Regions from separate parts of the Massilia sp. CFBP9012 genome, predicted to be linked through region 1. Evidence: predicted binding sites of a transcription regulator. Region 1 holds the regulator's gene; each other region holds the start of a gene.
The links. The regulator sigma-54, encoded in region 1, starts transcription at its own class of promoters, with help from an activator protein. The targets are predictions, from matches to a motif close to TGGCANGNAANCTGCTTT.
Positions count from the first base shown of each region.

Region 2: pepA (flocculation-associated PEP-CTERM protein PepA) is a predicted target of sigma-54. The motif match lies at 4,437-4,454, and genes of this name have one in related genera.
Region 3: SOM61_RS23225 (TorF family putative porin) is a predicted target of sigma-54. The motif match lies at 3,945-3,962, and genes of this name have one in related genera.
Region 4: SOM61_RS23100 (PEP-CTERM sorting domain-containing protein) is a predicted target of sigma-54. The motif match lies at 4,990-5,007, and genes of this name have one in related genera.

Region 1 is NZ_JAXCWM010000003.1:465,735-473,520, forward strand. It holds gene SOM61_RS06985 (KpsF/GutQ family sugar-phosphate isomerase) at 1-337, shown strand, start outside; gene SOM61_RS06990 (KdsC family phosphatase) at 337-891, shown strand; gene lptC (LPS export ABC transporter periplasmic protein LptC) at 904-1,512, shown strand; gene lptA (lipopolysaccharide transport periplasmic protein LptA) at 1,553-2,101, shown strand; gene lptB (LPS export ABC transporter ATP-binding protein) at 2,098-2,865, shown strand; gene SOM61_RS07010 (RNA polymerase factor sigma-54) at 2,877-4,355, shown strand; gene hpf (ribosome hibernation-promoting factor, HPF/YfiA family) at 4,431-4,790, shown strand; gene SOM61_RS07020 (enoyl-CoA hydratase/isomerase family protein) at 4,904-5,989, shown strand; gene SOM61_RS07025 (DUF5694 domain-containing protein) at 6,074-7,144, shown strand; gene rapZ (RNase adapter RapZ) at 7,307-7,786, opposite strand, start outside.
Region 2 is NZ_JAXCWM010000003.1:136,946-144,731, forward strand. It holds gene SOM61_RS05520 (XrtA system polysaccharide chain length determinant) at 1-565, opposite strand, end outside; gene SOM61_RS05525 (S1 family peptidase) at 967-1,734, shown strand; gene SOM61_RS05530 (XrtA/PEP-CTERM system exopolysaccharide export protein) at 1,926-2,531, shown strand; gene SOM61_RS05535 (GNAT family N-acetyltransferase) at 2,843-3,571, shown strand; gene SOM61_RS05540 (class I SAM-dependent methyltransferase) at 3,651-4,316, shown strand; gene pepA (flocculation-associated PEP-CTERM protein PepA) at 4,497-5,297, shown strand; gene SOM61_RS05550 (ThiF family adenylyltransferase) at 5,417-6,295, opposite strand; gene SOM61_RS05555 (GNAT family N-acetyltransferase) at 6,337-6,936, opposite strand; gene prsT (XrtA/PEP-CTERM system TPR-repeat protein PrsT) at 7,177-7,786, opposite strand, start outside.
Region 3 is NZ_JAXCWM010000016.1:111,201-118,986, reverse strand. It holds gene SOM61_RS23245 (tetratricopeptide repeat protein) at 1-395, shown strand, start outside; gene SOM61_RS23240 (SirB2 family protein) at 417-797, opposite strand; gene SOM61_RS23235 (adenosylcobalamin-dependent ribonucleoside-diphosphate reductase) at 874-3,351, opposite strand; partial or broken gene SOM61_RS23230 (accessory factor UbiK family protein) at 3,543-3,773, opposite strand; gene SOM61_RS23225 (TorF family putative porin) at 4,028-4,762, shown strand; gene glnK (P-II family nitrogen regulator) at 4,782-5,120, shown strand; gene amt (ammonium transporter) at 5,135-6,535, shown strand; gene gshA (glutamate--cysteine ligase) at 6,817-7,786, shown strand, end outside.
Region 4 is NZ_JAXCWM010000016.1:81,949-89,734, forward strand. It holds gene argS (arginine--tRNA ligase) at 1-1,101, shown strand, start outside; gene SOM61_RS23075 (SPOR domain-containing protein) at 1,147-1,815, shown strand; gene SOM61_RS23080 (SDR family oxidoreductase) at 1,823-2,605, shown strand; gene SOM61_RS23085 (biotin--[acetyl-CoA-carboxylase] ligase) at 2,602-3,366, shown strand; gene SOM61_RS23090 (type III pantothenate kinase) at 3,363-4,106, shown strand; gene SOM61_RS23095 (SPOR domain-containing protein) at 4,100-4,837, shown strand; gene SOM61_RS23100 (PEP-CTERM sorting domain-containing protein) at 5,051-5,830, shown strand; gene SOM61_RS23105 (septal ring lytic transglycosylase RlpA family protein) at 5,917-6,951, opposite strand; gene rodA (rod shape-determining protein RodA) at 6,972-7,786, opposite strand, start outside.

The sequences.
Region 1 (7,786 bases):
CGTGAGCCCCGAAACCTCGCTGGTCGAAGCGCTGCTCGAAGTGACCCGCAAGGGCCTCGGCATGACCGCCATCGTCGACGCCGAAGGCCGTCCGGTCGGCGTGTTCACCGACGGCGACTTGCGTCGCGTGATCGAACGCATGCACGACTTCTCGGACATCCAGATCCGCGACGTGATGCACGCCAACCCGCGCCGCGTGCGCCCCGAGCAGCTGGCGGTCGACGCCGTCGCCGTGATGGAAGAATTCCGCATCAACCAGATGCTGGTGGTCGATGACGACGACCGCCTGGTCGGCGCGCTGCACATCCACGACCTGACCCGCGCAAAGGTGATCTGATGAGCGACACGTTTATCCCAGCCATTACGCCGTTGGCCCATATGGAACGCGCGGCCCGCATCAAGGTCATGATCTTCGACGTCGACGGCGTGCTGACCGACGGCAGCCTGACCTACGGCCCGGAAGGCGAAGTCACCAAGACCTTCAACGTGCTCGACGGCCTGGGCATCCAGCTGTTGAACAAGACCGGTGTCCAGACCGCGATCATCAGCGCGCGCCTGTCGCCGATCGTCGTCAAGCGCGCGGCCGATCTGGGCATCTCGCACGTCCACCAGGGCATCCACGACAAGCGCATCGGCTTCGCCAAGCTGTTGGAAAGCACCGGCTTTACGGCCGAGCAGTGCGGCTACATCGGCGACGACGTGATCGACCTGCCGCTGTTCGCGCGCGTCGGCTTCGCCGTCGCGGTGCCGTCCGGCCACCCCGAGGTGCAGCACCGCGCGCACTACGTCACCAAGAATGGCGGGGGCCGCGGCGCGGTGCGCGAGGTGTGCGACCTCGTGATGCGCGCCCAGGGCACCTACGACCAGGCGCTCGCGCCGTACTTCGCCTAAAGGCCACGCACCATGGCCACCATCGTCCAAAACAAGCGTACCGCGCATCGCTGGAATCTCCTGGCGATGATCGTGATCGGCACCTTCTTCGCCTTCGGCAGCTTCTGGCTGCTGCAACTGATGCAGGCGTCCGACATCGACGCCCAGCTGGGCGGGCCGCCGGACGAACCGGACTACATCGTCGAGAATTTCTCGTTCGTGCGCATGACCGAGAATGGCCAGCCGAGCTATGTATTGTCGGGCAAGCACCTGGCCCACATCCCGCTCGGCGACGTCTCGCACGTCGACCAGCCGCTGCTGCGCGGCGTCGAGCCGGGCCGCCCGCCGATGACGGTGGTCGCCAAGAAAGCCCAGGTGTTCCACGAAGAGCACCGGGTCGAACTGATGGGCGACGTCGACCTGCAGCGCCCGAAGACGGCGCAGAGCGAGTCCTTGCACTTGCGTAGCCAGGCGCTGACCGTGCTCCCCGACGAAGAAATCGTCAAGACCGACCTCCCGGTTGACCTGCAGCTTGGGGCATCGAGCGTGAAAGGCACCGGCATGGTCGCCAACAACGCCACCCAGCAAGTGCACATGTCCAGCCGCGGCCAGATCGTCTATCCGCCACGACCGCGCCAGTAAGCCTGCGCCGCGCGATAACCCAGGACCAGCATTCCTTATCATGAAAAATATATTTGCCGCCGTACTCCTTTCCCTGCTGTCGCTGACGGCAGCCGCCGAACGTGCCGACTCGCTCAAACCCGCGCAGGTCGAATACGATTCCGCCGATCTCGACGGGGTCAACGGTGTGCGCACCCTGACCGGTAACGTGATCCTCACCCGCGGTACGCTGTTGCTCAAGGCCGACCGCGCCGTGGTCAGGGAAACGCCCGAAGGCTATATGACGGTGACACTCACCGCCAACAACGGCAAGCTCACCACGTTCCGCCAGAAGCGCGACGGCGGCCCCAACCTGTGGGTCGAGGGCCAGGCCGAGCGCATCGAGTACGACGAGCGCGCCGAGCTGGTGCGCCTGTACTCGAATGCCCTCATCAAGGAACTGGAAAACGATCAACTGAGCAACCAGGTCACCGGCCCTTTCATCTCGTATGACAGCCGCAAGGAAGTGGCCACCGTGCGCAACGACGTCAGCGGCCAGAGCAAGGTTGGCGGCGGCCGCGGCACCCTGATCCTCTCGCCCAAGCGCACCCCCGCCGGAGGAGCGCAATGACGGCAATCCCGATGGATCTGGGCGATTGCAGCACCCTGGTCGTCAAGGGCCTGCAGAAGAGCTATGGCAAGCGCCTGGTGGTGCGCGACGTGTCGCTGCAGGTCGAGTGCGGTGAAGTGGTCGGCTTGCTGGGCCCGAACGGCGCCGGCAAGACCACGTCGTTCTACATGATCGTCGGCCTGGTGCCGTCGGACGCCGGCTCGATCGACATCAACGGCACCGACATCACCAGCCTGCCGATCCACCGCCGCGCCGTATTGGGCCTGTCCTACCTGCCGCAAGAGGCCTCGGTATTCCGCAAGCTGACGGTGGAAGATAACATCCGCGCCGTGCTCGAGCTGCAGAAGGACAACGGCAAGCCGCTGTCGAAAGACCAGATCAACGAGCGCCTCGACACCTTGCTGGCCGACCTGCAGATCGAGAAGCTGCGCGAGAACCCGGCGCTGTCGCTGTCGGGCGGCGAGCGCCGCCGCGTGGAGATCGCGCGCGCGCTGGCGACCAATCCGCGCTTCGTGCTGCTCGACGAACCGTTCGCCGGCGTCGACCCGATCGCCGTGATCGAGATCCAGCGCATCGTGCGCTTCCTGAAGGAGCGCCGGATCGGTGTCCTGATCACCGACCACAACGTGCGCGAGACGCTCGGCATCTGCGACCGCGCCTACATCATCAACCAGGGCGCGGTGCTTGCCTCCGGCCGCCCTGACGACATCATCGCGGACGAGTCGGTGCGCCGCGTGTACCTGGGTGAACACTTCCGCATGTGAGCGACGCCTAGATGAAACAGTCCCTGCAACTTCGCACTTCGCAGCACCTCGCGCTTACGCCGCAACTGCAGCAGTCGATCCGGTTGCTGCAACTGTCGACGCTCGAACTGCACCAGGAGATCGAGCAGATACTGGGCGATAACCCCTTGCTCGAGCGGCTCGACGACCCGCTCGACCATTCGGTGCGTTTGCTGGCCGACGGCGCCATCAACAATGCGCCCGCCAGTGGCGAAGCGCCGCCGGCGCCCGGCCAGCAGGCCGAGGGCCAGGATGCGCCGGCGCAGGAGGGCGAGGGTTTCGAGGGCGGCGCCGACAACGAGCGCAGCGACGCCGACTGGAGCGAAGGTGGCGCGCCATCTTCAGGCGGCGGTGGCGAGGACGAGGACGGCCGCCCGCAGCTGGAAGCCTGCGCCATCACCCTGCGCGAACACCTGATGGAGCAGGTGCGCGAAGCCACCCTGTCGGCGCGCGACCGCGCGCTGGCCGAGCTGGTGATCGATGCGCTGGACGACAACGGCTACCTCGAAGAACCGCTCGACGAGATCCATGCAAGGCTGCCCGAAGAACTCGACATCGAGATCGAAGAGCTGCGTTGCGCGCTGGCGCTGGTGCAGAGCATGGACCCGGTGGGCGTCGGCGCGCGCAGCGCGGCCGAGTGCCTGGCGCTGCAGATCCGGCGCATGCCGGGCGTGCCGATGGTGACGCGGCGCATGGCCCTGACCATCGTCGAGGGTTACCTGAGCTGGTTCGCCCAGCGCGAATACAGCAAGCTGAAAAAAGCGCTCGACTGCGACGACGAAGACTTGCGCGAGGTGCAGGCCGTGGTGCGCCAATGCAATCCGCATCCGGGCGCGGCGTTCGCTTCGAACGTGTCGGACTATGTGGTGCCGGACGTGATCGTGCGCCGTTCCAAGAGCGGCTGGGCGGTCACCCTGAACCCGGACGTGATGCCGCGCCTGCGCGTCAACAGCCTGTACGCCAGCATGCTCAAGCAGGGCAAGAGCGAGGCGCAGATGGGCGCGCAGATGCAGGAAGCGAAGTGGCTCATCAAGAATATGCGCCAGCGTTTCGACACCATCCTGCGTGTGGCGGAGGCGATCGTCGAGCGCCAGCGCAATTTTTTCTCCCATGGCGCGGTTGCCATGCGGCCCCTTGTTTTACGTGAGATAGCTGATACACTAGGCCTACACGAGAGCACAATTTCTCGTGTCACAACGCAGAAATACATGCTGACCCCGCACGGCATGTTTGAGTTGAAGTATTTCTTCGGCAGCCACGTTGCCACCGAGGCGGGAGGCGAAGCATCCTCGACGGCAATCCGTGCGCTCATTGCACAATTGACAGGAGCAGAAGACCCTAGGAACCCTTTATCCGACAGCAAGATCGCGGAGATGCTCGGGGAACAAGGCATGGTCATCGCGCGCCGCACGGTTGCAAAATACCGTGAAGCCCTCAAGATACCCCCTGTAAGCCTCCGCAAGTCCTTGTAACTGCGCCGTCCACAGACATCGTGCCTTGTCGCGTTCCTGTGGTCCACACGGTGCAACATTTTCAAAGGAGTGTGTATGAACCTCACAATCAGTGGCCATCATCTCGAAGTAACCCCCGCCATCCGTGAATACGTTCAGAATAAGCTCGAGCGCATCATTCGCCATTTCGACCAGGTGATCGACACCCACGTCTTCCTGGCCGTCGACAACCTCACTGAAAAAGAAAAAAGGCAAAAAGCAGAGATCAACGTCCAGGTGTCGGGAAAGACCCTGCACGTGGCCAGCGTCGCACAAGACCTGTACGCCGCGATCGATACGCTGATGGATAAGCTGGACCGACAGATCCTCAAACACAAGCAGCAACTGAAAGACCATAGCCGTACTTCGATCAAACGCATGCCGGAAATCGACGGCGAAGACGCTGCTGTCGCCTGATCAGGCGCAGGGCTCACACTAGCTAAGGGCGTCTGAGGGGACGCCCTTTTTGCATCTGTGGCACATCCAATCCGGCGGGGTAAGATACGGTTTTACCGACCACTGATCACCCCATGACCGACCACGTCCTGACCCGCATCGCCAACCGCACCGGCATCATCACCCTGGACCGCCCGAAGGCGCTCAATTCGCTGTCGCTCGAGATGGTGCGCGCGCTGACCGCGGTGCTGCGCGCCTGGCAGCATGACGGGCAGGTCGAGGCGGTCGTACTGACCAGCAGCAGCGAGAAGGCCTTGTGCGCGGGCGGCGACATCCGTTTCTTCCATGAGGTCGGCCATGCGACGCCGATGGGCGGCAGCGCGCTGCTCGAGGATTTCTTCACCGAAGAATACGCGCTGAATCACCTGATCCATTTCTATCCAAAGCCTTACATCGCCATCATGGATGGCGTCGTGATGGGCGGCGGCATGGGCATCGCCCAGGGCGGCCCGGACTGCGGCCTGCGCATCGTGACCGAGCGCACGAAAATGGCCATGCCCGAGGTGAACATCGGCCTGTTCCCGGACGTCGGCGGCAGCCACTTTCTGTCGCATGCGCCGGGGCAGCTCGGCAACTACCTGGGCCTGACCGGGCTGACGATCGGCGCCGCCGACGCGCTGTATATCGGCCTGGCCGACGTGTTCGTGCCAGGCGCCGAGCTGCCGGACCTGCAGGCATTGATCGCGTCCACGCAAGGCGCCGGCCTGCCGGCGGCGATCCGCGCCTTCGCGGCGCCGTTTGCTGCAATGGCGGGGGCAAGCGAATTGCAGGTCCGGCGCAGGAGCATCGATGCGCATTTCGGCGCGGCGTCGGTCGCCGCGATCATGGGATCGCTCGAAGGCGACGCAACACCGTTCGCACACAAGGCGCTGGCCGCCATGCGCCAGCGTTCGCCCCTGTTGATGTGCGTGACCCACGAGCTGCTGGCGCGTGGCGCCGCGCTCGACGTGGCCGACTGCCTGCGCATGGAACGCTCGCTGGTGCGCCACAATTTCGAGCATGGCGAAGTGCTGGAAGGCATACGCGCACTGGTGATCGACAAGGACAATGCGCCGCAATGGAATCCACCGTCGCTTGCCGAGGTCACCCCAGAGATGGTGGCGCGCTTCTTCGCGCCGGTGTGGCCGGAGCACGCGCATCCGCTCAGGCATCTTGCATAATCCGCTGCGTGCATATCCATTTTTGCGTGACAGCGTAGCGACGGGGTGTGAACATCGGGTCTTCATGATTTGAAAGGAAGAGCGATGCGCCTGGGTGCCCTGCTGATCTCGATGACTGTATGCGGCAGCGCCGCCGCGCAGGACTACCAGCCGGCCTTCGATCCGAGCCGGCTCAAGGGTCCCACGACAGGACCGGTCAACCAGATCATGGTGCTCGGCTCGCCCCACCTGGCGCATTTGCCCAAGACCTTCCAGGCGTCGAGCCTGGCCCCGCTGAACGAACGGCTCGCGGCCTGGAAGCCGCAGGCGATCGCGGTCGAGGACCGCTCGGGACCGCAGTGCGATTTCATGCGCCACCACCCGGCGCGGTATGCGGAGACGGTCAAGACCTATTGCCGGGATACCGCGGCGGCAAAGGCCGCGACCGGGCTCGATGTCCCGCAAGCGACGGCAGAATTGGAAAAGCTGCTGGGTGAATGGCCGGCGGCGCCGTCGCCAGCCCAACGGCGCCGCCTGGCGGCCGTGTTCCTGGCCGGCGGGGAGCCTGCATCCGCGGTGGTCCAGTGGTTCCGCTTGCCGGCCGGGGAGCGCCGCGCCGGCGACGGCCTGGACGCCGCCCTGGTCGCGCAGCTACAGGAGCTCGAGGCCAGTCCCAACGAAAGCGTGATGATCGCGGCGCGGCTGGCGGCCCGGCTGGGGCATGAGCGCGTGTACGCCATGGACGACCAGACGGCATCCCGTCCTTACGCCGACCGCAAGGCGGCTGGCGAGGCGATCATGAAGGCCTGGGACAATCCGGCCAATGCGAAGCGCAAGAAGGACGACGAGATCCTCGACGCGGGCGTGGGCAGTGCGGAAGGCCTGCTGGCGATGTACCGCGCCTATAACTCGCCCGCCCATGTCGCCGCGACCTTCGAGATCGACTTCGGCGCGGCGCTGAACGAACCGTCACCCCAGCGCTTCGGCCGTGGCTACGTCGGCTACTGGGAAACGCGCAACCTGCGCATGGCGGCGAACATCCGCGACGTGGTGGGCGTCATGCCCGGCACGCGGCTGCTGGTCATCGTGGGGGCGTCGCACAAGGGCTATCTGGAGGCGTATCTGCACCAGATGCATGATGTACGGTTGGTGGATACGGCAGCGGTGCTGCGTTGAACGGCCGCGACGCTCTGGCCTGGCCACATGCAGTGGTACGTCATTCCCGCGCAGGCGGGAATCCAAGTCATTGGCATAGTGGCTCCATCTGCCGTGGCCACTGCGCGAAGGACTTGGGTTCCCGCCTGCGCGGGAACGACGTGCGAGGGCTGGCGGTAGACATTACGCCGCAGGATTCTTCGGCTGCTCCCGATGCCGAACGATCACCCGTTCGGTGGCGCCAAAATAGGCGCCGAGGTGTTCGGCCATGTACACCGAGCGGTGCTGGCCGCCGGTGCAGCCGACCGCCACCGTCAGGTAGCTGCGGTTGTCGGTCTTGAACGAAGGCAGCCACTTGGCCACGAAGGTGCGGATGTCGGCCAGCATCTCGATCGCGCTCGGCTGGGCGTCGAGGAAGTCGATTACCGGCTGGTCCTTGCCGGTGAGTGGCCGCAGGGCCAGGTCGTAATACGGGTTCGGGATCGCGCGCACGTCGAACACGAAGTCGGCGTCGAGCGGCACGCCGACCTTGAACGCGAACGATTCGAAGAACAGGGTCAGCGGCGCATGGTCGACTTCGGCCAGCTCCTTGATCCAGCCGCGCAGTTTGTTGGCCGAGAGTTCCGAGGTGTCGATCACATGGCCCAGGTTCTCGATCGACGA
Region 2 (7,786 bases), 330 kb from region 1:
GCGAATTCTCGGCCGCGGCCAGGCGCTCTTCGTAGCTGCGGATCTGCTCGTCGATGAACTGGACAGCCTTCTCGGAATCCTGCCTCTTGCCGGCGAAGCTGCCTTCGACAAAGATGGTCAGGAAGGCCTGCACCACGTCCTTCGCCTGCTGCGCGCTGGTGCCGGTATAGCTGATCGTGTAGATGTCGTCACGACCGGTGCCGACCATCTTGATCTTGGAGATCAGGTCGTCGACCACCTTGTCGAACTCCTTGCCGCTGCTGGAATTGACATCGAGGTCGAGGTCGCGCACCACCCGTTCCACGTTGGGGCGGCTGAGCAGCGTGCGACGCATGAACTGGACTTGCTGGTTCAGGTTCGGCAGTGTGGTCATGCCCGACATCAGCGGCTTGAGAATGGTCTGGGTGTCGACATAGACGCGCGCCTTTGCCTCGTACTGGTTGGGTAGCTGGTAGACCATCCCCCAGCCAACCAGTGCGACGACCCATGTGATCGCGACTGCGTGCCAGCGGTACTTGCCGATGGCTTTTAATAAGTGAAGAATCTGGGATGTAATTTCAGCCATCGTGTCGATCTCGTTGGTCAGGGCCTGGCGTGCAGGGGCAACAAAAAACAATAAGCATGATCGCTTGTACCCTAAGCAATTGCAATTGAGGGTAGGGGAATCTAGCGATTCTCGGTCACCGATGCCATCGGTTTGCAACACTACTTCATTCGGACAGAACGATGCGGAATGGTGCATCGCAACGTCATTGTTGCATTATCGCAAACATTTAAGGAATGCGCTTGTGGTATTTCACGTAACGATCTGAGGATTCGGGATGTACCGCCCAGTCCAGGCCGCGCGCCGCGTGATCTCAAATAGTTGCTGAAATTCAAAGAAGCTTATTGTAATGTTTAAAAAAGGAAAGGGGCCGTACGATTGCCTCACGCCTGTTACAACTACCTGAAGATTGTGATGTTTTGATGACGCGACGTTTGTTTGGAAGATACGTGGTGGCCGCTGCGCTGCTGTGCCTGGCGGGGGGATTGACGCGGGCGGCGACCCTGCCGCAGACGGTAGCGGCGGTGAAGCCGTCGATCGTGGGCGTCGGCACCCAGCTGCAAACGCGCAGCCCGGCGATCGTGTTCAGCGGTACGGGCTTCGTGGTCGGCGACGGCCTGAGCGTGATTACCAATGCCCACGTCGTGCCCGACAAGCTCGATGCCGCTCGCATGGAGCAGCTTGGCGTGGTCTTGCCGGATGGCGCCGGCGTGCGTTTCCGTCCGGCGCAGCTGGTCGCCCTGGACCGGGAGCACGACCTGGCGCACCTGCGCCTGGAAGGCGCGCCGCTCCCGGCCCTGCGCCTGGGGAATGCGGCCGGGGCGGCAGAGGGCCAGGCACTGGCCTTCACCGGCTTCCCGCTCGGGATGGTGCTGGGCCTGCACCCGGCTACCCATCGCGCGCTGCTGGCAGCGGTCACCCCGGTGATGCAGCCTTCGCTCAACGCGCGCCGGCTCGACGCGCGCGCGGCGGCCCGGCTGCAGCGCAGCCCGTTCAGTATCTACCAGCTCGACGGTACAGCCTATCCCGGCAACAGCGGCTCGCCACTGTACGATCCGGAGACCGGCATGGTGCTGGGCGTGATCAATATGGTATTCGTGAAAGGCTTGAAGGAGTCCGCGATCTCGGCCCCAAGCGGGATCACGTATGCCATCCCGGTGCGGCACGTGCAGGAACTGCTGGATCGCTAGCGCCATCCGATGGCGATGTAACTACTTGCGGCAAGATAAAAGATTTCAATTGTGCACGGCTTGCCGACGCGGCCGTCTGCGCTACAATAGCGCGGGCCATGATGGCGAAATAACAATTTTTGATTCACGCCAAACACTAGTCCATGGGACAGGTAAGGCGCGAGGGGATGAACGCGATGATGACGAAAACCATGAAGAATCTGTTGGCAGCCGGCGCCGCCGCTTGCATGCTCCTGCTGGGCGGCTGTTCCACCCCGGTGCCACCCAGCACCGCCGCGCTGGCGCCGGTCAACCCGGACTACCTGATCGGGCCTGGCGATGCCGTCAACATCATTGTCTGGCGTAATCCGGAAGTGTCGATGTCGGTGCCGGTCCGTCCTGACGGCAAGATCACGACCCCGCTGGTTGAAGACCTCCCTGCCGCCGGCAAGACCTCGACCCAGCTGGCGCGCGACATCGAACAGGCCCTCGCCCAGTTCATCCAGCAGCCGGTGGTCACCGTGGTCGTGACCAATTTTGTCGGCAACTTCAACGAGCAGATCCGCGTGATCGGCCAGGCCGCCCGTCCGCAGGCATTGCCATATCGCCGCGAAATGTCGCTGATGGATGTGTTGATCGCGGTCGGCGGCGTGACTGAATTCGCCTCGGGCAACAAGGCCAGCATCGTGCGCACCGTCGAAGGCAAGCAGGAAAAAATCAATGTCCGCCTTGACGACCTGATCAATGACGGCGATATCTCGGCGAACATCATGATGCGTCCTGGCGATATCCTGGTGATCCCGGAAAGCTTCTTCTAAGCCCTTCCCCTGCAAGACCGGCTTTGCAGCCGGTCTCTTGCGCCGGCAATCTTGCCGACGCGGCTAGTCGCCGCTCCCTTCCTGTTTTCCAGTATTCCGGCTGCCATGCGGCCGTGATCTACGCATCTTCTTGTCCGTGCGCGCCGCAGAGCCTGCGTAAACTGCTATCGTCGCGGTATTGGGTCTGCGTTATAAATGTCAAAACGGCAAATACTTTTTGTTAATACAATTGATAAATTGTAATTTCCGATGCTATGATGATCAGGATTGCTACGGGCGCAAGAGGCGCCGGTCCTGCCTGGAGAAAGACCATGATCGAGACAATAGCGCCGGCCTTCTGCGCCGGTCCGGGCGGCGACGATGCGGCTGCTTCCAGCATGCCCAGCATTATCGACGTCGCCATCAATGAGCGCGTGTTCGGCATTCGCGCAGCCGACATCGATTCCCAGCGTAATTCCGCGAGCATGCTCATCAGTAAGATGTATTCCTGGCGCGGCTATAGCGGCAACCACCAGGTGCATAGCGATCCCAACCGGATCACGCTGACGGCATCCGACCACGGCCAGGTGTTCGGCACGCTGAGCCTGGGCCTGGATTCCGACATTGGCCTGCTGGCCGACCAGGTGTTCAAGGATTGCATCGACGTGCGCCGCGGCAACGGCCGGGTGTGCGAGATCACCAAGCTCGCGGTCGACCCGGCGGTCAAGTCCAAGGCGGTGCTGGCCTCGCTATTCCACGTGGCCCTGATCTATGCGCGCGACCTGAACGGCTGCCGCGACATCTTCATCGAAGTCAATCCGCGCCATCGCCGTTTCTACGAAGCCATGCTCGGCTTCCAGACCGTGTGCGAGTCGCGCCCCAATCCGCGGGTGCAGGCGCCGGCGGTCCTGCTGCGCGTCGACACCGCCTTCGGCACCGAGCAAGTGGAGAAATGGGGCGGCATGCAGGACAAGGCGGTGGGCGAGCGCTCGCTGTTCCCGTGGTTCTTTTCGCCGCGCGAAGAGGCGGGCATCGTCAACCGCCTGCGCCAGCTGGGCTGAGCCGCATCGATCCGCGCTTGCCCGCAGGTCATTAACGCCCTATATTTCTCGCTTCACTTCAATCCAATGAGGACGCTCCATGACGACCGGTAAGACCAGGGATGAAATCGCCGAAGCCTATTCATCCGAACCGTGGTGGTACGACCTGCGCGGCTTTTTCATTCTCACCTTCGCCTACAACAGCACGATCGGCACCCAGATGCGCTTCTTCGGGCCCAATTTCGGACCGGATCACCTGGAAGTGGCATGCGGCACCGGCACCCTGCTCGAGATGGTCCTGAACTGGCGCCGCCGCCGCAAGCTCGCGCCGGTCAAGGTAACCGGGATCGACTATGCGCCCTCGATGCTGGCCGGCGCCAGGCGCCGCTTCGCCGGCAATCCACTGGTCGAGGTGCAGCATGCCGACGCGGCCCAGCTGCCGTTCGCCGACAACCGCTTCGACACCGCCAATATCGCCAACTCGATCCACTGCTTTCCGACCGTCGATGGCGCCCTGCGCGACATCCTGCGCGTGCTCAAGCCGGGCGGGACCCTGGCCGCCAACGTGCTGCTGTATCCGTCAGGCTTCGCCCCGCTGCGCTGGGCGGCGCAGAAGATCAATGACTGGGGCATCCGCAAGGGCATCCTGTACAGCCCCTTCCACGTGGAAGAGCTGCGCGCCAAGGTGCTGGCGGCGGGCTACGAGATCGCCAGCGAATTCACCTCCGGAAACACCTGGAATGTGGTGCTCCGGAAACCCCTGTAGGACGAGACCCACAGCTGCGCGAGAAATTCTTAAATGTGGGTGTCGGGATCTTTTACAGTGTTATAATTTCTATTACGAAACAACCATCTAAGTGTTTGATTTAAAAGGAAACTGATTAGCTGGCACGATGGTTGCTAGATAGAGGTTGTTAGTACGAACCCTACAACCAGGAGATCCAAGATGAAAGCAGTTTCGAAGACCATTATCGCTTGCGCAATCGCTGCTACCTCGATGTTCGGCGCCGCCGCCCACGCTGATAACTTCAACCCGTTCACCGTAGAATACGACGGCCGCTCGTTCACCGCCGACAAGATCACCGGTAACTACAACGAGATCGCCACCTTCAACACCGACGGCACCTTCAACGTGTCGCTGGTGTGGAACGCCGGCCAATTCGTCACCAACGGCGGCACCACCCCGGTCAACCGCACCGGCCTGAACAACGACTATGGTCTGTATGCCCTGTACACCGCGTCGGGCACCTTCGCCTTCGAAGGCGGCAAGAACGTGTTCCGCTTCGACGAAGGCAGCGGCCGCCTGGGAATGTACCTGGACGCCAACCTGGACTCGACCTTCACCATGCCAGGCAGCGGCGCCACGCCGGTCTCCGTTGGCAACAGCGACGACGACCTGCTGCTGGCCGAAGGCGATCCACTGTCGGGCTTCGGCGTGCTCGACCCAACCCTGCCGACCTGCGGTCCTAGCGGCATCAACTGCGGCAGCTTCGGCGCCAGCTCGAGCTTCGCCCTGGCCGGTTTCGGTACCCAGTTCTTCACCTCGCCAAACCCGTTCTACGACCTGTCGTTCCAGTCGGGCCAGCTGAACAACTTCGACCCGGTCGGCACCCAGGAAATCAACGGTTCGCTGGACGTGGTCTTCAGCAACGTGGCCGAAGTGCCTGAGCCTGCATCGGTCGGCCTGCTGGGCCTGGGCATGCTGGGCCTGTACGCCGCCCGTCGCCGCAACAAGAAAGCCGCCTAAGTACGCACGGGCCTGCGTCGCAGGCCCAGCGCTGCAAGGTAAAAAGCCACTGCCGGAGCGATCCGGCAGTGGCTTTTTGACGTCGGGCGTTCACGAGGCCGGCGCGGCGCCGGCGTGCTTCAGCGTCCGGCCGCCGCCATGCGCGCGAACTGGCGCCGTCCGATCGCCAGCATCAGCTGCTGGATCGGATGGCGGTTGCCGCCCGGGCGCCAGGTGCGCTTGAGCTTGTTGCGGTAGGCGTCGAACTGCATGCCCCAGGGCGCGGCCAGCACGTCGCCGCGTTGCAACAGGATCTTGAGCGCCTCGGTGGCGCAGATGCCGGCGCACAGCTGGCAAGCCATGAAGGTCGATGGGCCGCGCTGCTCGGCCAGGTTGACCGATTCCGGCACCACCAGGTAGGGCCGGTGCAGGCCGGCGGGCGCCAGGCCGACCACGAAGCGGATCGCCTTCTCTTGCTCCGGCAGGTCGCCCCAGCCGAAATACTCTTCGAAGGTCATCTTGCCCGGCATGAAGTTGAGCAGGGCCGCGCCCATCCCCAGCGGCGCCCCGGTGGTGGCCGGGATGCCGCGCCGGGCGCAGGCGGCGAAGGTCTGCTGGCGCGCATCGAAGGCGAAGAAATCGAGCGCGTCGACGTACAGGTCGACGCCGTCCAGGAAGGCGTCCAGGTTGTCCTTGTGGACGCCGTCGGGGAAGATGGCGATCTCGATCTCGGGGTTGATGTCGCGCGCCATGCGCGCCAGCACCTCGGCCTTGGGCTGGCCGACAGTCGACATCATGGCGCCGACTTGCCGGTTGAAGTTGGCGATGTCGAAGCTGTCGAAATCGGCGATGTGGAAGCGCGTGATGCCCAGGCGCGCCAGGGTCAGCAGGTGGACGCCGCCGACGCCGCCGCCGCCCGCAATGGCGACGCGCTTGCCGCGCAGCTGTTGTTGTTCGGCCGGCGTGACCCAGCCGATATTGCGCGAGAACGCCTGTTCGTAGTTGAACGGTTTATTCATTGACGGTTCAGGAAAGAAGTGGGGAACAAGGGCGCCGGCCCTCATGCCGGATGCGATTCATCCATGCGCAACAGGCGATTGATAATGCCACGCTCTTCGCGTGGGGAAAAGAAATATGGATAGAACGAGCGCTCCTCGGTCTCGCCCTCGGCGGCGTAGCTGCCGCCGAACAGGGCGATCTGTTCGGTGACGAAGACCAGGTTCACGCGCAGCAGGTAGGCCGGCGCATCGACCCGCGGATTGACCTTGAGTTCACCTTCCTTGCGAAAGCCCAGCATGCGTTCGTAGAAGCGCCGATGGCGCGGATTGACCTCGATCACGATGTCGGTGCAGCCATGCATGTCGCGCGCGTAGATCACGGCCAGGTGGAACACATTGGCCAGCGCCGTCTTGGAGCGCACCGAAGGGTCGAAGGCGAACTTGGTGAACTCGCACAATTTCGCGCCGCGCCCGCGGTGGGCGTCGAGTTCGTCCTTGAAGATTTCGTCGGCCATCAGGCCGACCTCGGAGTCGATGCCGATGCTGAGCGTGCCGACCACGTCGCCCTTGTCGGTGGCGGTCAGGGTGATGCGGTTGGGGTCGCTGCTGGGCTGGTGATCTCCGGTGTAGCCGCGCCAGGCATACATCCTGTTGATCAGCATACTGGCCGTGTTACGACCGTCCGAAGTATCGGTAAGCCGGATTCCGTACGAATCGTCGTCCACGATAAACATCCTCATTTAGGAGAACGTTATCTTATCGCGACATTAATAAATCCAGCGTTCGATAGGATGAGGCTGCGCATCCCTGGCGTGCCCGCAGCGTGCCTTTATTGACGGGGGCGGTGACGCGCCGGCGGGTTCGCCGCGGAGCCCGGCAAGGCCCCGCGGCGAACGCCCCGCTTACAGCGATTTGAGCAGCGCGCGCGCCTCGTCGGCGTGGGCGAACGGCGTGCCCGACGCCAGCAGCTTGTCGAGCTCGCGGCGTGCGCCGGCCTTGTCGCCGCTCTTGTGCAGGGCTTGGGCCAGGTGGTAGCGGATCTCCATCGAGTTCGGCGCCTGGCTGCTGGCCTTCTGCAGCAGTGGCAGGCCGCGCGCGGTGTCGCCTTGCTCCACCAGCACCCAGCCCAGGGTGTCCATCACGCCCGGGCTGTCGCCGGCCAGCTTGTAGGCCTTCTCGGCGGTCGCCAGCGCGCGCGGATCCTTCACCTGCTGGTAGGCCCAGGCCAGGTTGTTCAGCACCAGCGGATGCTCGGGAGCGCGCTTCTGCGCGTTCTCGAGTTTGGCGATGGCGCCCTTGTAATCCTTGGCTGACAGGTTCAGTTCGGCCACCAGCAGCGAGACGCGCACGTCGTCCGGCTGGGCGGCGAGCCAGGCCTGGCCGCGCGCCAGCGCTTCCTTGCTCTTGCCGCCGGCCTGCATGGCCTGCATCACCTTGACCGTCAGTTCCGACGAGCGCGCCAGGGACAGGCCTTTTTCATAGGACTGCTCGGCCTGGGCGAATTTTTGCTGC
Region 3 (7,786 bases), on a different contig from region 1:
ACCTGACGCAGTATGAACTGGTGCAGGGCAGCCAGCGCGAGTTGCTGCTGACCCTGGCCAGCGCCCACCTCGACGCCGGCCGCTATGCTCAGAGCGGCCGGCTGTTCGAGGAACTGAGCCGCCGGCTGCCGTCCAGCGAGCATGGACCCTATGGACTGGCGCAGGTGGCGCGCGCCCAGGGACGCCTGGCCGAAGCCGCGCTGCAGCTGGAGAGGGCGGCGGCGATCGCCCCCAGGCCCTATGTCTACAAGACGCTGGGCGAAGTCCATGAAGCGCGCCACGACCGGCCGCGTGCGATCGCGGCCTACCAGGCGGCGCTGGCGGGCGTCCCACCGCTCGCGGGGCGTGAGCGCAAGCAGGTGACGGCGCACCTGTCGCAGTTGAAGCGCCGCTGATGCCGGGCCGGGGGCGGCGTGTCAGGCCGCGATCAGCGGATTCTTGGTGACCGCCACCGCCAGGATGTAGGCGAAGCAGGCCAGTGCGCCGACGAAGGCCAGCGCGCGCACCTGGCGCGTGCGGCCGCGCTTGAGCGCCACCGTGCCCAGGCCGATGTAGGCGACCAGGGCTACCAGCTTGGCCGTCAGCCACGGCGCCTGGCCCGGGTACTGGCTGCTCCACACGGCAAGCCCGATGGCGCTGCCCAGCAGCAGCGTGTCGATCACGTGCGGCGCGATCCTGACCCAGCGCTGCTCCAGGCGCTTCGATTCGGCAAGCATCCACAGGCCGCGGACGAGGAACAGGGCGCCGCTCAACACGGCAAAGGTCATGTGGATGTGCTTGAGGGCGTAGTAACTCATCGTTGAGCCGGGGGTGGTTGCGACCCCGGCAGTATGCCTGAGCCGGCCCCGCGAACGCTTCTTTTCAAAGGACCGGTCAGCCGCACTCGCCGACGTAGTGGCACGACTCGCAGCGCGAACAGCCATCGACCTTGCGCAGCGCCAGCGCGCCGCATTCCGGGCATTTGGCGCCGTTCAGGACGGGCAGCGGCTCGGCCGGCGTCTCGGCCTGCAATTGCGGCCCTGGCGCGGCGTCGTGCATGCGCCGTTCGAAGCCGCGCGCGAGCGCGTCCACCGGCACCTGGTTGCCCTGCTCGTCGAGGAAGCCGCGCCGGGTCAGGATCCGCTGCAGCATGAAGGCGATCGCCGCCACTTCCGAGTCGTGGTACACCGGCACCTGCACGCCATCGTCGCGCACGATGTGGCCGCAGCGCACCGGGCCTTTTTCCCACACCACTTCGCGCATGTCGGCCAGTGCCCGCGCGATCGGGCCGCCGGCCCGCGCCACCATCGACAGCAGCCGCATCGAGGCCGTGATCCACTGGTGGCCGCCGGTGCGCTGGTTGGCCGGCATGAAGAACTCGAAGGGGCGCTCGATCGTGACCCGGCGGCCATCCCACATGCCCTCGGCGCGCAGGAAGCTCACCGTCAGGTAGACGGTCTTGCGGCCTTCGTGGGTCGAGTACTCGACCTTCGAGGTCACCGATTCCAGCTCGCCCAGCGGACGGTGCTCGAAGCGCTTGCGCAGCGGGTCGTCTTCCGATGGGGGCTGCGTTGCAGCCGGCGCGGAGTCTGCCACTGGCGCAGCTGACAACACACTCCCCAGCACCGCGTTCGGCCGATAGGTCGCCAGTCCCTTCAGGCCGGCGCGCCAGGCTTCCAGGTACAGGTCGTGGAAATCGTCGTAGGGATAATCCTCGGGCACGTTGACGGTTTTCGAGATCGCGGTGTCGATGAAGGGCTGGACCGCCTCCACCATGCGCAGGTGGTCCAGCGCGCGCATCTCGAGCGCGGTGACGAAGCTTGAGGGCAAGGGGGCATCGCCATGCAGCTGGCGGTACCGGCGCCAGGCGTGGTCGCACACCTCGTAGCTGCGCGTGCCGCCGTCAGCCGTGCGTTTCCTGCGCTGGTAGGTCCAGGAATAGGGCGGCTCGATGCCGTTCGAGGCATTGTCGGCGAAGGCCAGCGAGATGGTGCCGGTCGGCGCGATCGACAGCAGGTGCGAGTTGCGGATGCCGTGGGTGCGGATACCGTCGCGCAGTTCCTGCGGCAGGCGTTCGACGAACTGCCCGCGCAGGTATTTGTCGGCGTCGAACAGCGGGAACGCGCCTTTGTCGCGCGCCAGTTCGATCGAGGCGGCGTAGGCCGCTTCGCGCAGCTCGGCCGCGATGCGCGCCGCCATGGTCCGGCCTTCGTCGGTGTCGTAGCGCAGCCCCAGCATCGCCAGTGCGCTGCCCAGGCCCAGGAAGCCCAGCCCGATGCGGCGCTTGGCGCGCGCCTCTGCGGCCTGCTGCGGCAGCGGCCATTGGGTGGCGTCCAGCACCAGGTCGAGCATGCGCACCGCGACGCTGGCCACCGCGCGCAGGCGCTCGAGGTCCAGCCGCGCCTCCGGGGTGAATGGCACGTCGACGAAGGCGGTGAGGTTGAGCGAGCCGAGATCGCAGCAGCCATATGGCGGCAGCGGTTGCTCGCCACAGGGATTGGTGGCACGCAGCTCTTCGGCGTACCAGAGATTGTTCTCGGCATTCATGCGGTCGATGAACAGCACGCCCGGCTCGGCGTGGTCGTAGGTCGAGACCATGATGCGTTCCCACAGGTCGCGCGCGCGCAGGCTGCGGTAGACCCACAGGCCGTCGTCCCGGCGGTGGCCGCCGGCGGCCTGGTCCTCGTCGCCCGGCTCGGCCGCGTGCACCAGCGCGCATGCCTCATCCGCCTCGACGGCGCGCATGAAGGCATCGGTCACGCCAACCGAGATATTGAAATTGGTGAGGCGGCCCGTGTCCTTGGCCGCGATGAAGCGTTCGATGTCGGGATGGTCGATGCGCAGCACGCCCATCTGGGCGCCGCGCCGGGCGCCGCTTGACTCCACCGTGCGGCAGGAGGCGTCGAACACTTCCATATACGACACCGGACCGGAAGCGCGCGAGGCGGTGCCGGCGACCTTGCTGCCCAGCGGGCGGATCGCCGAAAAATCGTAGCCGACCCCGCCGCCGCGGCGCATGGTCTCGGCGGCTTCGCTGAGCGCGGTATAGATGCCGGGCAGGCCGTCGCTGGTGCCGGAGATCGAATCGCCGACCGGCTGGACGAAACAGTTGATGAGGGTGGCCGAAAGGCCAAGGCCGGCGGCGGATGCAATCCGGCCGGCGGGAACGAAGCCCTGTTGCTGGGCCCACAGAAAGCGGCGCTCCCACTCGGCGCGCTGCGGTAGCGGCTCGAGGGCGGCCAGGGCGCGTGCGATGCGCCGCTGTACGTCCTCGATCGTGCGCTCGTCGCCGCGCGCGTATTTTTCGCGCAGCACGTCCACCGACACTTCCTGCGCGGGCAGGGTGCCGAGCGGTGATTCTGGTGCATTCATGCCGGTTGCCCTATCCATGAATGCACCCGTCATCAGGGTTTGTTGATCGGCGTATCGCCCGATTTGTCCAGGTTCGGCGGCAGCACGATGGTCGGATCTTCGGGCTGGGCCGGGAACGGGGCCGTGGCCGACGGCGCCGCGCCCGCTGGCGGGGTGGCCGATGCCGACGAGGCGGACGATGCGCCGGATCCCAGGCGGGCCTCGAGTTCGATCACGCGCAGCTCGAGCGCTTCCAGCTTGGCGCGGGTCTTGGCCAGCACCTGGGCCTGGATGTCGAATTCCTCGCGCGTGACCAGGTCGAGCTTGGCGAAGCCCGAAGTCATCGCCGCCTTGACGTTGCGCTCGATGTCTTTGGCCGGGCCACTTTCGAGTGCCTGATTGATCTTGCCTTGCAAATCGCTGAAGAAGTTGCTGTTGTTCATGGTCCCTATCCCTTTCTGCCGGGGTTGTATGCACCAAGGCGGTGCAATACAGCCTGATTTGGTGCGTCGCGCTACACGGCGGACGCCGTTCGCGGTCGATTGTATTGAAGCAAGTCGTATCTGGGGCACGTTTACCAAAAAAACAAGGCCATTTTCATCGCTTTTATGAGCTGGCACACATCCTGCTAAATGAAGGGGGAGATAACGCACGAAAAAAGGATTCCAAACGCAGTAACTGTCCAAGGGGGTTTGTCATGAAGTGCAATGCAAAAATCAACGCAATCAGCCTCGCGATTCTGGCTTTCACCAGCATCCCGGCCATCGCACAGGAACAACCCGCCGAACACCAGGTGAGTTACAACGTAGCACTCACCAGCGACTACCGTTACCGCGGCCTGTCGCAAACCGATTCCGACCCCGCCCTGTCCGGCGGCGTCGACTACGTACACAGCCCAACCGGCTTTTACGTAGGCACCTGGCTCTCCACCATCAAGTGGACGAAGGACCTGGGTGGCGACGGCAATCTTGAATGGGATGTGTATGCCGGCAAGCGTGGCCAGTTGACCGACGAGGTCAGCTACGACGTCGGCGGCCTGTATTACTGGTATCCGGACAACAGCCTGGATCCGAACGCAAATACTTTTGAAATTTACGGCAAGCTCGGCTTCGGTCCTGCGTATATCAAGTATTCGCACTCGACGACCAATCTGTTCGGCACCACCGACAGCAAGCGCAGCGGTTACCTGGACCTGGGCGCCGATATCGACGTCAGCAACGGCTTCCTGCTGAACCTGCAAGTCGGCCGCCAGCGCGTCAAGAACAACAGCCCGGCGTCCTACACGCACTACAAGATCGGCGTGACGAAGGACTTTGGGGTCGCCACCGTGGCCCTGGCCTGGCATAAGGCGAATACCGACGCCTACCTGAGTCCGGAAGGCAAGAACCTGGGCAAGTCAGCCGCTGTGCTGTCCGTGTCAAAAACTTTTTGATAGCAAAAGAGGCAATACCATGAAAATGATTACCGCCATCATCAAGCCCTTCAAGCTCGACGAAGTGCGTGAAGCGCTGTCGGAAATCAACGTGCAAGGCATGACGGTGACCGAAGTGAAGGGTTTCGGTCGCCAGAAGGGTCACACCGAGCTGTACCGTGGCGCCGAGTACGTTGTCGATTTCCTGCCCAAGATCAAGATCGAAGCCGCCGTCGACGATGCCATCGTCGACCAGGTGATCGATGCGATCCAGGGCGCCGCCCGCACCGGCAAGATCGGTGACGGCAAGATCTTCGTGGCCGACCTGACCCAGGTCATCCGTATCCGTACCGGCGAGACCGGCAACGACGCACTGTAAGAAGGAAAGTGTTCATGAAGCATATAACGACAAAAATCCTGACCGCCATGCTGGGCCTGGGCCTGGCCCTCCCGGCCATGGCGGCGCCGTCCATCAACAAAGGGGATACCGCCTGGATGTTCGTTGCCACCCTGCTGGTCATCATGATGGTGATCCCGGGCCTGGCGCTGTTCTACGGCGGCATGGTGCGCGCCAAGAACATGCTGTCGGTGCTGATGCAGGTCATGATGGTGTTCTCCCTGATCATCGTGCTGTGGTGCCTGTACGGCTACTCGCTTGCTTTTACCTCGGGTAACGCCTTCATCGGCGGCTTCGACCGCGCCTTCCTGCAGGGCATCTGGGACCCGGTTGCCGGCACCTTCTCGATGGGCGCGACCTTTACCAAAGAGGTGATGATCCCCGAGTTCATCTTCGTCGCCTTCCAGGGCACCTTCGCCGCCATCACCTGCGCGCTGATCGTCGGCTCGTTCGCCGAGCGCGCACGCTTCGCGGCGGTGCTGGCCTTCGTGGTGATCTGGTTCACCTTCGCCTACCTGCCGATGGCGCACATGGTCTGGTTCTGGGCCGGTCCTGATGCGATCACCGACGCCGCTTCGCTGGCCACCGTCAGCGCCGGCGCCGGCTACCTGTGGCAGCAGGGCGCGCTCGACTTCGCTGGCGGCACCGTGGTGCACATCAATTCCGCGGTTGCCGGCCTGGTCGGCGCCTACGTGATCGGCAAGCGTGTCGGCTACGGCAAGGAATCGATGGCCCCGCACTCGCTGCCGATGACCATGGTCGGCGCCTCGCTGCTGTGGGTCGGCTGGTTCGGCTTCAACGCCGGTTCGGCGCTCGAAGCGGGCGACGTCGCGGCGCTGGCCTTCATCAACACCCTGCTGGCAACCGCCGCCGCCACCGTGGCGTGGGCGGCCGGCGAATGGATCTTCAAGCGCAAGCCGTCGATGCTGGGCGCCGCTTCGGGTGCCATCTCGGGCCTGGTGGCGATCACCCCGGGCGCCGGTTTCGTCGGTCCGATGGGCGCCTTGGTCATGGGCCTGCTGGCTGGTATCATCTGCCTGTGGGGCGTGACCGGCCTGAAACGCATGCTGCGCGCCGACGACTCGCTCGACGTGTTCGGCGTGCACGGCGTGGGCGGCATCCTGGGTGCGCTGCTGACCGGCGTGTTCGCGGCGCCGTCGCTGGGTGGCCAGGGGGTGTGGGACTACACCACCAATGCCATGGCCACCGGCTACTCGATCGGCAGCCAGGTGCTGGTGCAGGCGCACGGCGTGGTCGTGACCATCGCCTGGTCGGGCATCGTCGCCTTCATCGCCTTCAAGCTGGTGGACATCGTGATCGGCCTGCGCGTACCTGAAGACGAAGAGCGAGAAGGCCTGGACATCACCAGCCACGGCGAATCGGCGTACCGTTACTGATATAGCCCAGCAGCACTAGCACGTTAGCAGCAAGCACGTCGTCCCCGCGCAGGCGGGGACCCAAGTTGCCAGCATGGCGGCTACGTTATAACGTAGTGCCAGTGCAAATAACCTTGGGTCCCCGCCTTCGCGGGGAGTCTTTTTTGGCAGTGGCAAAAAAGACGTTTTTGCTTCTTTGGCAACACCTCTTTAAAAAGGGCAGGTGCACCCCATATGACAGATCCAACTTAACAAATAACAAACGGCGCAAGAAGTCGCGCATAACAGGGAAAGCCACATACATGGTTCCGCACCTCGCCACCGCCCAGACCGGTCCTTTGCTCGACCTGGAAAAGAAAATCCTCGAAGCCACCCCCGCCATCGAGCGCTGGTTCCGGCTCGAGTGGCAGGAGCACACGCCGCCGTTCTATTGCTCGGTCGACCTTCGCAATGCCGGTTACAAGCTGGCGCCGGTCGACACCAACCTGTTCCCGGGTGGCTTCAACAACCTGCCGACCGAGATGCTGCCGCTGACGGTGCAGGCCGCCATGGCTGCGATCGACAAGTATTGCCCGGATGCGCGCAACCTGATCCTGGTGCCCGAGACGCATACGCGCAACCCGATGTACCTGCAGAACGTGGCGCGCCTGATGCAGATCTTCCGCCAGACCGGCCTGCACGTGCGCCTGGGGTCGTTCTCGCCGGACGTCACCGAACCGACCCCGCTGGCCCTGCCTGACGGCAATATGCTGGTGGTCGAGCCGCTGGTGCGCTCGGCCAACGGGCGCCGCGTCGGCCTGGCCGATTTCGACCCCTGCACCATCCTGCTCAACAACGATCTGTCGGCAGGGATCCCGGCCATCCTCGAGAACGTGCACGAGCAGTCGCTGCTGCCACCGCTGCATGCCGGCTGGGCGCTGCGCCGCAAGAGCAACCACCTGAAGGCATTCGACGAGGTGGCCAAGAAGTTCGGCAAGCTGATCGACATCGATCCGTGGCTGGTCAATCCGCTGCACAGCAAGTGCGGCGAAGTCGACCTGCGCGAGAACGTCGGCACCGAGGAGCTGGCCGACAACGTCTCGGCGCTGTTCTCGAAGATCAAGAAGAAATACAAGGAATACGGCATGAAGGAGCGCAAGCCCTTCGTGATCCTGAAGCCCGACGCCGGCACCTACGGCATGGGCGTGATGACGATCAAGGATGCGAGCGAAGTGCGCGACCTGACCCCGGCCCAGCGCGCGCGCATGTCGGTGATCAAGGATGGCGTGGCGG
Region 4 (7,786 bases), on a different contig from region 1:
GACTACATCGCCGACATCGCGGCCGATTTCCTGGCCAAGCAGACCGTGTCGGCCAGCGACGGCGCCCCAAGCACCGCCAGCGGCGACGTGAACGACATCGAATCGATCCGCCGCTTCGCGGTCACCTACCTGCGCAACGAGCAGGATCAGGATCTTCAAGCGTTTGGCGTCAAGTTCGACAATTATTACCTCGAGTCGTCGCTGTACGCCGACGGCAAGGTCGAGACGGCGGTGCAGGCCCTGGTCGATGCCGGCAAAACCTATGAAGACGGCGGCGCCCTGTGGCTCAAGACCACCGACTACGGCGACGACAAGGACCGCGTGATGCGCAAGTCCGACGGCACCTATACCTATTTCGTGCCCGACGTCGCCTACCACATCCAGAAATTCCGCCGCGGCTTCGACCAGGCCATCAATATCCAGGGCAGCGACCACCACGGCACCATCGCGCGCGTGCGCGCCGGCCTGCAGGCGGTGAACATTGGCATCCCGCAGGGCTACCCCGACTACGTGCTGCACAAGATGGTCACCGTGATGAAGAACGGCGAAGAGGTCAAGATCTCCAAGCGCGCCGGCTCCTACGTCACCGTGCGCGACCTGATCGAATGGTCGGGCAATGGCGACGTCACGCGCGGCCGCGACGCGGTGCGTTTCTTCCTGATTTCGCGCAAGGCCGACACCGAGTTCGTGTTCGACGTCGACGTCGCCCTCGCGACCAATGACGAAAATCCCGTCTACTACGTGCAGTATGCCCACGCGCGCATCTGCTCGGCGCTGGCCAACTGGGGCGGCGACGTCGCCAGCCTGGCCAAGGTCGATCTGTCGCCGCTGACCGAATCGCACGAGTCGCAATTACTGGCCAAGCTGGCCGCCTACCCCGAGATGCTGCAGCGCGCGCAGGCCGAACTCGGCCCGCACCAGGTCGCGTTCTACCTGCGCGACCTGGCCGGCGAACTTCACAGCTACTACTTCGCGCACAAGTGGCTGCTGGACGACGACGAGTCGCTCAAGCTGGCCCGCCTGGCGCTGGCCGCAGCCACCCGCCAGGTGCTGCGCAACGGCCTGGCCCTGATCGGCGTCTCGGCGCCGGACAAGATGTAAAGCGCAGGTAGCACCAAGCCCAACGTCTCATCACCAGAAAGCGTCATGACCGTCATCCGTACCGTATCGAAGCTTAGCCAACGCTACCAGCGCGGCAGCACCCTGACCGGCATCATCATCGGCCTGATCATCGGGCTGGGTATCGCGGTGGCGGTCGCACTCGTGATCACCAAGGGCGCCTCGCCGTTCACCGACCGCTCCAACAAGATGGGCCGCCCGGCCGACCTCGAGCCGAGCCAGGCGTCCGATCCCAACAAGCCGATGTACGGCAACCGGGCGCCGGTGCCGGTGCCACAGGCGCCGGCCCAGCCGAGCGCACCGGCGACCGTGCCGAAGGCGCCGCAGCAGCAGCCCGATTCCGACCCGCTGGGCGCCGCCATCGCCGGCATGCAGGAGCCGCGTCCGAGCGCGCCGCCACCGCCGCCGGCCCCGGTCAACACCGCCGCTCCCGCCCCCGGCGCCGCGGCCGTGACCGACGGCTATATCTATTACCTGCAGGCCGGCGCTTTCCGTGAAATGTCGGATGCCGAGAACACCCGCGCCAAGCTGGCCCTGCTCGGCTTCGAGGCCGCCATCAGCGACCGCACGACCGACAGCGGCGTGCTGCACCGGGTGCGGGTGGGCCCTTACACGCAAGTCGAAGCCGTCAACAAGGCGCGCGCCAAGCTGCTCGACAGCGGCATCGACGTCGCCATCGTGCGCAACCAGCGCTGATCCCACGATGACGCGGACGGAGCGCGTCTTCATCACCGGCGCCTCGAGCGGCATCGGGGCCGCCCTGGCGCGCGAATACGCCGCGCGCGGCGCCACGCTCGGCCTGCTGGCGCGGCGCCGCGACCACCTGCTTGCGCTGGCCGCCTCGCTGCCCTACCCCGAACGGCATCACATCTATGCGGTCGACGTGCTCGACCGCGATGGCCTGGCCGCCGCCGCGCATGACTTCATCGCCGCCAACGGCGGCGCCGACGTCGTCATCGCCAGCGCCGGCATCTCGCACGGCACCCTCACCGACCGCGCGGCCGACCTGGCCGTGTTCGACGCGGTGTTCGCCACCAATATGAATGCCACTGTCGCCACCTTCGCCCCGTTCATTCCCGCCATGCGGCAGCAGGCGACGCCGTGCCGCCTGGTGGGCATCGGCAGCGTGGCGGGCGTACGCGGCATGCGCGGCGCCGGCGCCTACTGCGCCAGCAAGGCCGCGGTGCACAGCTACTGCGAAGCGCTGCGGCTCGAGCTGCGCGCCACCAACATCCGGGTGGTGACGATCGCTCCCGGTTATATCGACACCCCCATGACCAGCAAGAACCGTTTTCCCATGCCCTTCCTGATGCCCGCCGACCGCTTCGCGGCGCAAGCCGCCGCCGTGATCGCGCGCGGCGACAGCTACCGTGTATTGCCCTGGCAGATGGGCGCGGTCGCCAAGCTGCTGCGCCTGCTGCCCAACTTCGTGTTCGACCGCCTGTTCGCGCGCGCGCCGACCAAACAACCCCAGGGGGAAGCATGAACGCCGACGGCATCCGCGCGCTGTCGAAGGCCGGCGTGGCGGTCGAAGTCGTGGCGCAGACCGGCTCCACCAATGCCGACCTGCTGGCGCGCGCCGCCCTGCTGCCTGCACCATTGCTGCTGGTGGCCGAACATCAGAGCGCCGGCCGTGGCCGCGCCGGCCGCAGCTGGCTGTCTTCGCCCGAAGGTTCGCTGACCTTTTCGCTGGCATGGAAATTCGACGGCGGCCCGCAGCTTCTTACCGGCCTGCCGCTGGCGATCGGCGTGGCGCTGGCCGAGACCCTCGCTGGCCTGGGCCAGCAGGTCCAGCTGAAATGGCCGAACGACCTGCTCAAGGATGGCGACAAGCTGGCCGGCATCCTGGTCGAGACCCAGTCCGCGCCGGGCGGCGGCACCTGGACCGTGATCGGCATCGGCCTGAATCTCCTGATGCCGGACGAGATGGAAGCGCAGCTGGGCCGCAGCGCCGCCGGTGTGCCCTGGCTGGCGCGCATGGAGCGCGATGTCCTGATGGCGACCCTGCTCGACGGCCTGGCCGCGGCGCTGACGGAATTTTCCACACGCGGCTTCGCGGCCTTCGCCGCGCGCTGGAACCTGCGCCACGCATGGCAGGGAGAAACCGTGGTCTTGCTCGACCAGGGCACGGTGCGGCACGAGGGCCGCGCCGCCGGCGTCGACGACAGCGGCCGCCTGCTGCTCGACACGGCCGAGGGCCGGATCACCGTGATGGCCGGCGACGTGTCGCTGCGGGTGAAGACATGATGCTGCTGGTCGATGCGGGTAATACCCGCGTCAAGTGGGCGCTGGCCGACGATGCGAGCGCCCTCGGCATGTGGCGCTTTCACGGCGCCGTGCTGCACGCCGGGCTCGATGAAGCGGCAGCCGAGTGGGCGCTGGCCGGCGTGACTCGCGCGCTGGTGTCGAACGTGGCCGGTCCGCAGCTGGCCACGCGCATCGCGGCCCTGCTGCCGGAGGGGATCGAGGTCGAATGGTTCGCCTCCACTTTTGAGCGCGCCGGCCTGCGCAACGGCTACCGCGAGCCGGGCCGGCTGGGCTGCGACCGCTTCGCCGCCGCCATCGGCGCACGCGCACTGGCGCCCGGCCAGGACCTGATCGTCGCCACCTGCGGCACCGCGACCACGATCGACGCGGTCAGCGCCGATGGCTTGTTCCTGGGCGGCATGATTCTTCCCGGCCTGGCCCTGATGGCGTCCAGCCTGGCCAGCAATACGGCACAGCTGCCGCAGGTGGCGCCGGGCGCCCTGCCCGCCCTGTTTGGCGACAATACCAACGACGCGATTCTCTCTGGCGTGCTGTCGGCCCAGGCCGGCGCGATCGAACGTGCGGTGGCCGGCCACCGGGCCACTGCCTGCATCGTCTCGGGCGGCGCGGCGCCGCATATCGCGCCGGCGCTCAAGATCGCGCACCTTCTGGTCGATAATATCGTGCTGGTCGGCCTGCAGGCGGCGGCCGCATCGACGAAAGGGGGAACGCCTTGCTGAAATTCGTATTCTGGGCGCTGCTGGCCGCGAACGCGGCGCTACTGGCCTATGGCCAGGGTGTGCTCGGCCAGCCCGGGGCCGGCGAGCGCGAGCCGGCGCGGCTGAAGAACCAGCTGGCGCCCGAACGCATCACGCAGCTGACGGCGGTCGAGGCCAAGCGTGCGCTGGACCAGGCCGAGCAGGAAGAAGCCGAAGAGGCCACGCAGGAGGCTGCCCCGACGCCGCCAACGCCGACGCCGGCGGCGCCGGTTGCCGTCGCGGCCAACCTGGTTGCCTGCGTCCAGACCGGACCTTTCAGCGCGGCCGACGCCCGCCGTTTCGAAGCGCGGGTCGCGAGCCTGGACATCGCGGCGCGCCAGTCACGGGTCGAGATCCCCTTCCAGGAAGTGACCAGCCGCCTGGTCTACCTGCCGCCGAACGGCGGCCGTGAAGGCGCGCAGCGCCGCGCGGCCGAGCTCAAGGAAAGTGGTGTCGAGAATTTTTACATCATGCAGGGCGACTCGCCGCTGCGCTGGGCGATTTCGCTGGGCGTGTTCAAGACCGACAGCGCGGCCCAGAAGCTGGTGGCACAGCTGCAGCGCCAGGGCGTGCGCGGCGTGCAGATCTTGCCGCGCGGGCCGCAGGTCATGCGCGCGGGCTACCAGTACCGGGCGATCGAACCGCCGCTGCGCGCCAGGCTGGCCGGCATCGCCGACGACTATCCGAATGCGGGGCTGCGAGACTGCGACTGACGGCGTCGTCATCCGCTCGCCTGGAAGCGCACCTGTGGTGCGTTTTTTTTTCGGCAACTCGCCATCCGGCCACTCCCGCATAGATGTCGAATTTCTTTACATAAAAATTTCCCATAGAAAATAACTGTAATTAAAACAGACACTTATGTTTCTGGCACGCAATTTGCTCTAAGTCAAAGTGTGTTGTTAAAATTTAATTCCAAGGGGATCTCCATGAAACAGACCATCATCGCCGCACTGCTCGCCGTCACCTGCGCATTCTCGACCTCGGCCTCGGCCGAAACCATCAACCTGGACGGCTCGTTCGGCACCAACCTGTCGGGCAAGACCTACGATACCGTCTTCAAATCGAACCTCGAAGGCAAGTATGAATTGAACAGCCTGACGTTCTCGTTCGCCTTCCTCGACAACGGCGGCACCTTCAAGACGAGCGACCCGAAGCAGACCAGCTATCACGCTGGCAACTATAAGTGGTCGAACTCCCTCGGTGCCTACCTGCGCACGGTCGATGTCGGCCATACGATCACCAAGACCAGCAAACAAGAAACCGCACAACTGTCGTTCGGCGACCTGGTGCTCGGCAGCGGCGCGACCGAATACAACGAGAAGAGCGAAAACGGCGGTACGAAATCCCAGCGCGTCGTCGACGGCAAGGACTGCTTCCTGTTCTGGTGCGATTATTACAAGTCGGACGTGAAGACCAAAACCACCATCGTGACCCAGGATTACACGGGCGGCTTCTCGATCACCGGCACCATCAATGACCGGGACCTGATCAACCAGCTGTTCAACAACGGTGACCTGAGCCTGAGCCTGAAAGTCGTCGGCGACCTGCTGCTGACCGGCAGCAGCCTCGTGCTGGACTACACCAAGGTCGAAGATCCAGTCGAAGAGCCGGGCGAAGTGCCTGAGCCATCGAGCGTCCTGCTGGCAGGCGCCGGCCTGGCCGCGATCGGCTTCCTGCGCCGTCGCCGCAACGCCGCCCAGGCATAAGCGGTTCTTTTCCGCTTCAGGAAATGGCCGGTTCGCCGGCCATTTTCAATGGTGCTTGGATTTTCTGGATGGCAAAGCCGGCCGGATCAGCGCTGGACCACGATCGGCTTGAAGCCGAGGCTGGCCGGCAGCGCGCGCATGGCTTCCAGCGCTTCGGCGCGGCTGGCATAGGGGCCGCCATACAGGCGGTTCAGGGAACCCACCTTCACCACCTCCAGCTTGCCCAGCTCGACGCCGGCATTGGTGATCTTTTCGCCCATCGCCTCGGCGGTGCCGGCCCGGCCATAGGCGCCGAACTGGATGAAATAGCGGCCGGCGCCCGCAGGGACAGAAGCTGATGCCGGCTCGGAAGCAGCCGGCTCGGCCTGCCTCACCAGCGCCGCGCTGTCGGAATGGATACGATCTTCGAGCATCAGCGCCTCGATCTCGGGCGGCGCCGACTGCGCGATCGATGCGACTTCGCGGCGCACCGCCGCGATCTGCGCCGGCGGGACGATCGGATCGCCCGGGAACAGGCGCTCGATCTCGACTTCGTGACTACCCTTGCCCAGCAGGCCGAGCTTGAGCGCCGCCGTATACGAGACGTCGATGATGCGGCTGGCGTGGAAGGGACCGCGGTCGTTGATGCGCACCACCACCGAATTACCGGTATCGAGGCTGGTCACGCGCACATAGGACGGAATTGGCAGGGTCGGATGCGCGGCCGTCATCTTGTACATATCGTACAGTTCGCCGGACGCCGTGCGCTGGCCGTGGAACTTGACGCCATACCAGGTGCTGACGCCACGTGCGCTATACGGCACGTCATTTCCCAGCGGCGTATAGGTCCTGCCCAGCACCGTGTAGGGACGGCTGGTCCACTTGTTGAACGGCTCGGCCTTGACCACGGCGTCCGGCACGTCGAGCAGGCCGTCGGGGATGTTGTCGCCCGGGCCGTCGTCCTTGTAATAGCCGCCGCGGCCCGACCTGGCGGCCGGCAGCTGCGGCGCCTTGCCATGCTTGGCGCTTGGTTTATGTGGCCAGGGGAAAGGATTGAGCTTTTTGTGCTCTCCCGTGCTGCTGCACGCCGATACTAAAATGGCAACCGGTATGACCGCCAGGAAGCTTGTACGAACGCCCATTGGCTGTCCTTTATCAGAGTCTAAGTCTGTACCAGTTTACGATGTCTTTGAATACTCATCAATATGCCGGCGCCAAGGCCGAGCGTGATAAAGGCCGTACCGCCATAACTCATGAAGGGTAGCGGCACCCCCACGACAGGCAATATCCCTGAGACCATGCCCATATTGACGAAGGCATAAGTAAAGAAAATCATCGCAATCGAGCCGGCCAGCAGGCGGCCGAAGGTGTTCGGCGCATTGGCCGCGATCATCAGGCCGCGTCCGATCAGGAGCAGGTAAACGAACAGCAGGAACAGGTTGCCGATCAGGCCGAATTCCTCGGAATACACCGAGAACACGAAGTCGGTGGTGCGTTCCGGCACGAATTCCAGATAGCCCTGGGTTCCCTGCATATAGCCCTTGCCGGCCATGCCGCCGGAGCCGATCGCAATGATCGACTGGATGATGTGGAAGCCCTTGCCCAGCGGGTCGGAGGTCGGATCGATCAGGGTCATCACCCGCTGGCGCTGGTAGTCGTGCATCATCGACCAGCCGATCGGCAGGAAGGCCAGGACGCTCACCGTCACCGCGGCGATCGCCTTCCACGACAGGCCGGCCAGGAAGATCACGTACAGGCCCGACGATGCGACCAGCAGCGAGGTGCCGAGGTCGGGCTGCTCCATGATGAGGGCGACCGGGATCATCAGGATCACGGCGGCCACGATGTAGTGCCGCCAGCCGGCGACCTGGGCCCGGGTCTGGAAGTACCAGGCCAGCATCAGCGGCACGCCGATCTTCATGATCTCGGACGGCTGGATGTCGATGACGCCGATGTGCAGCCAGCGCTGCGCGCCCT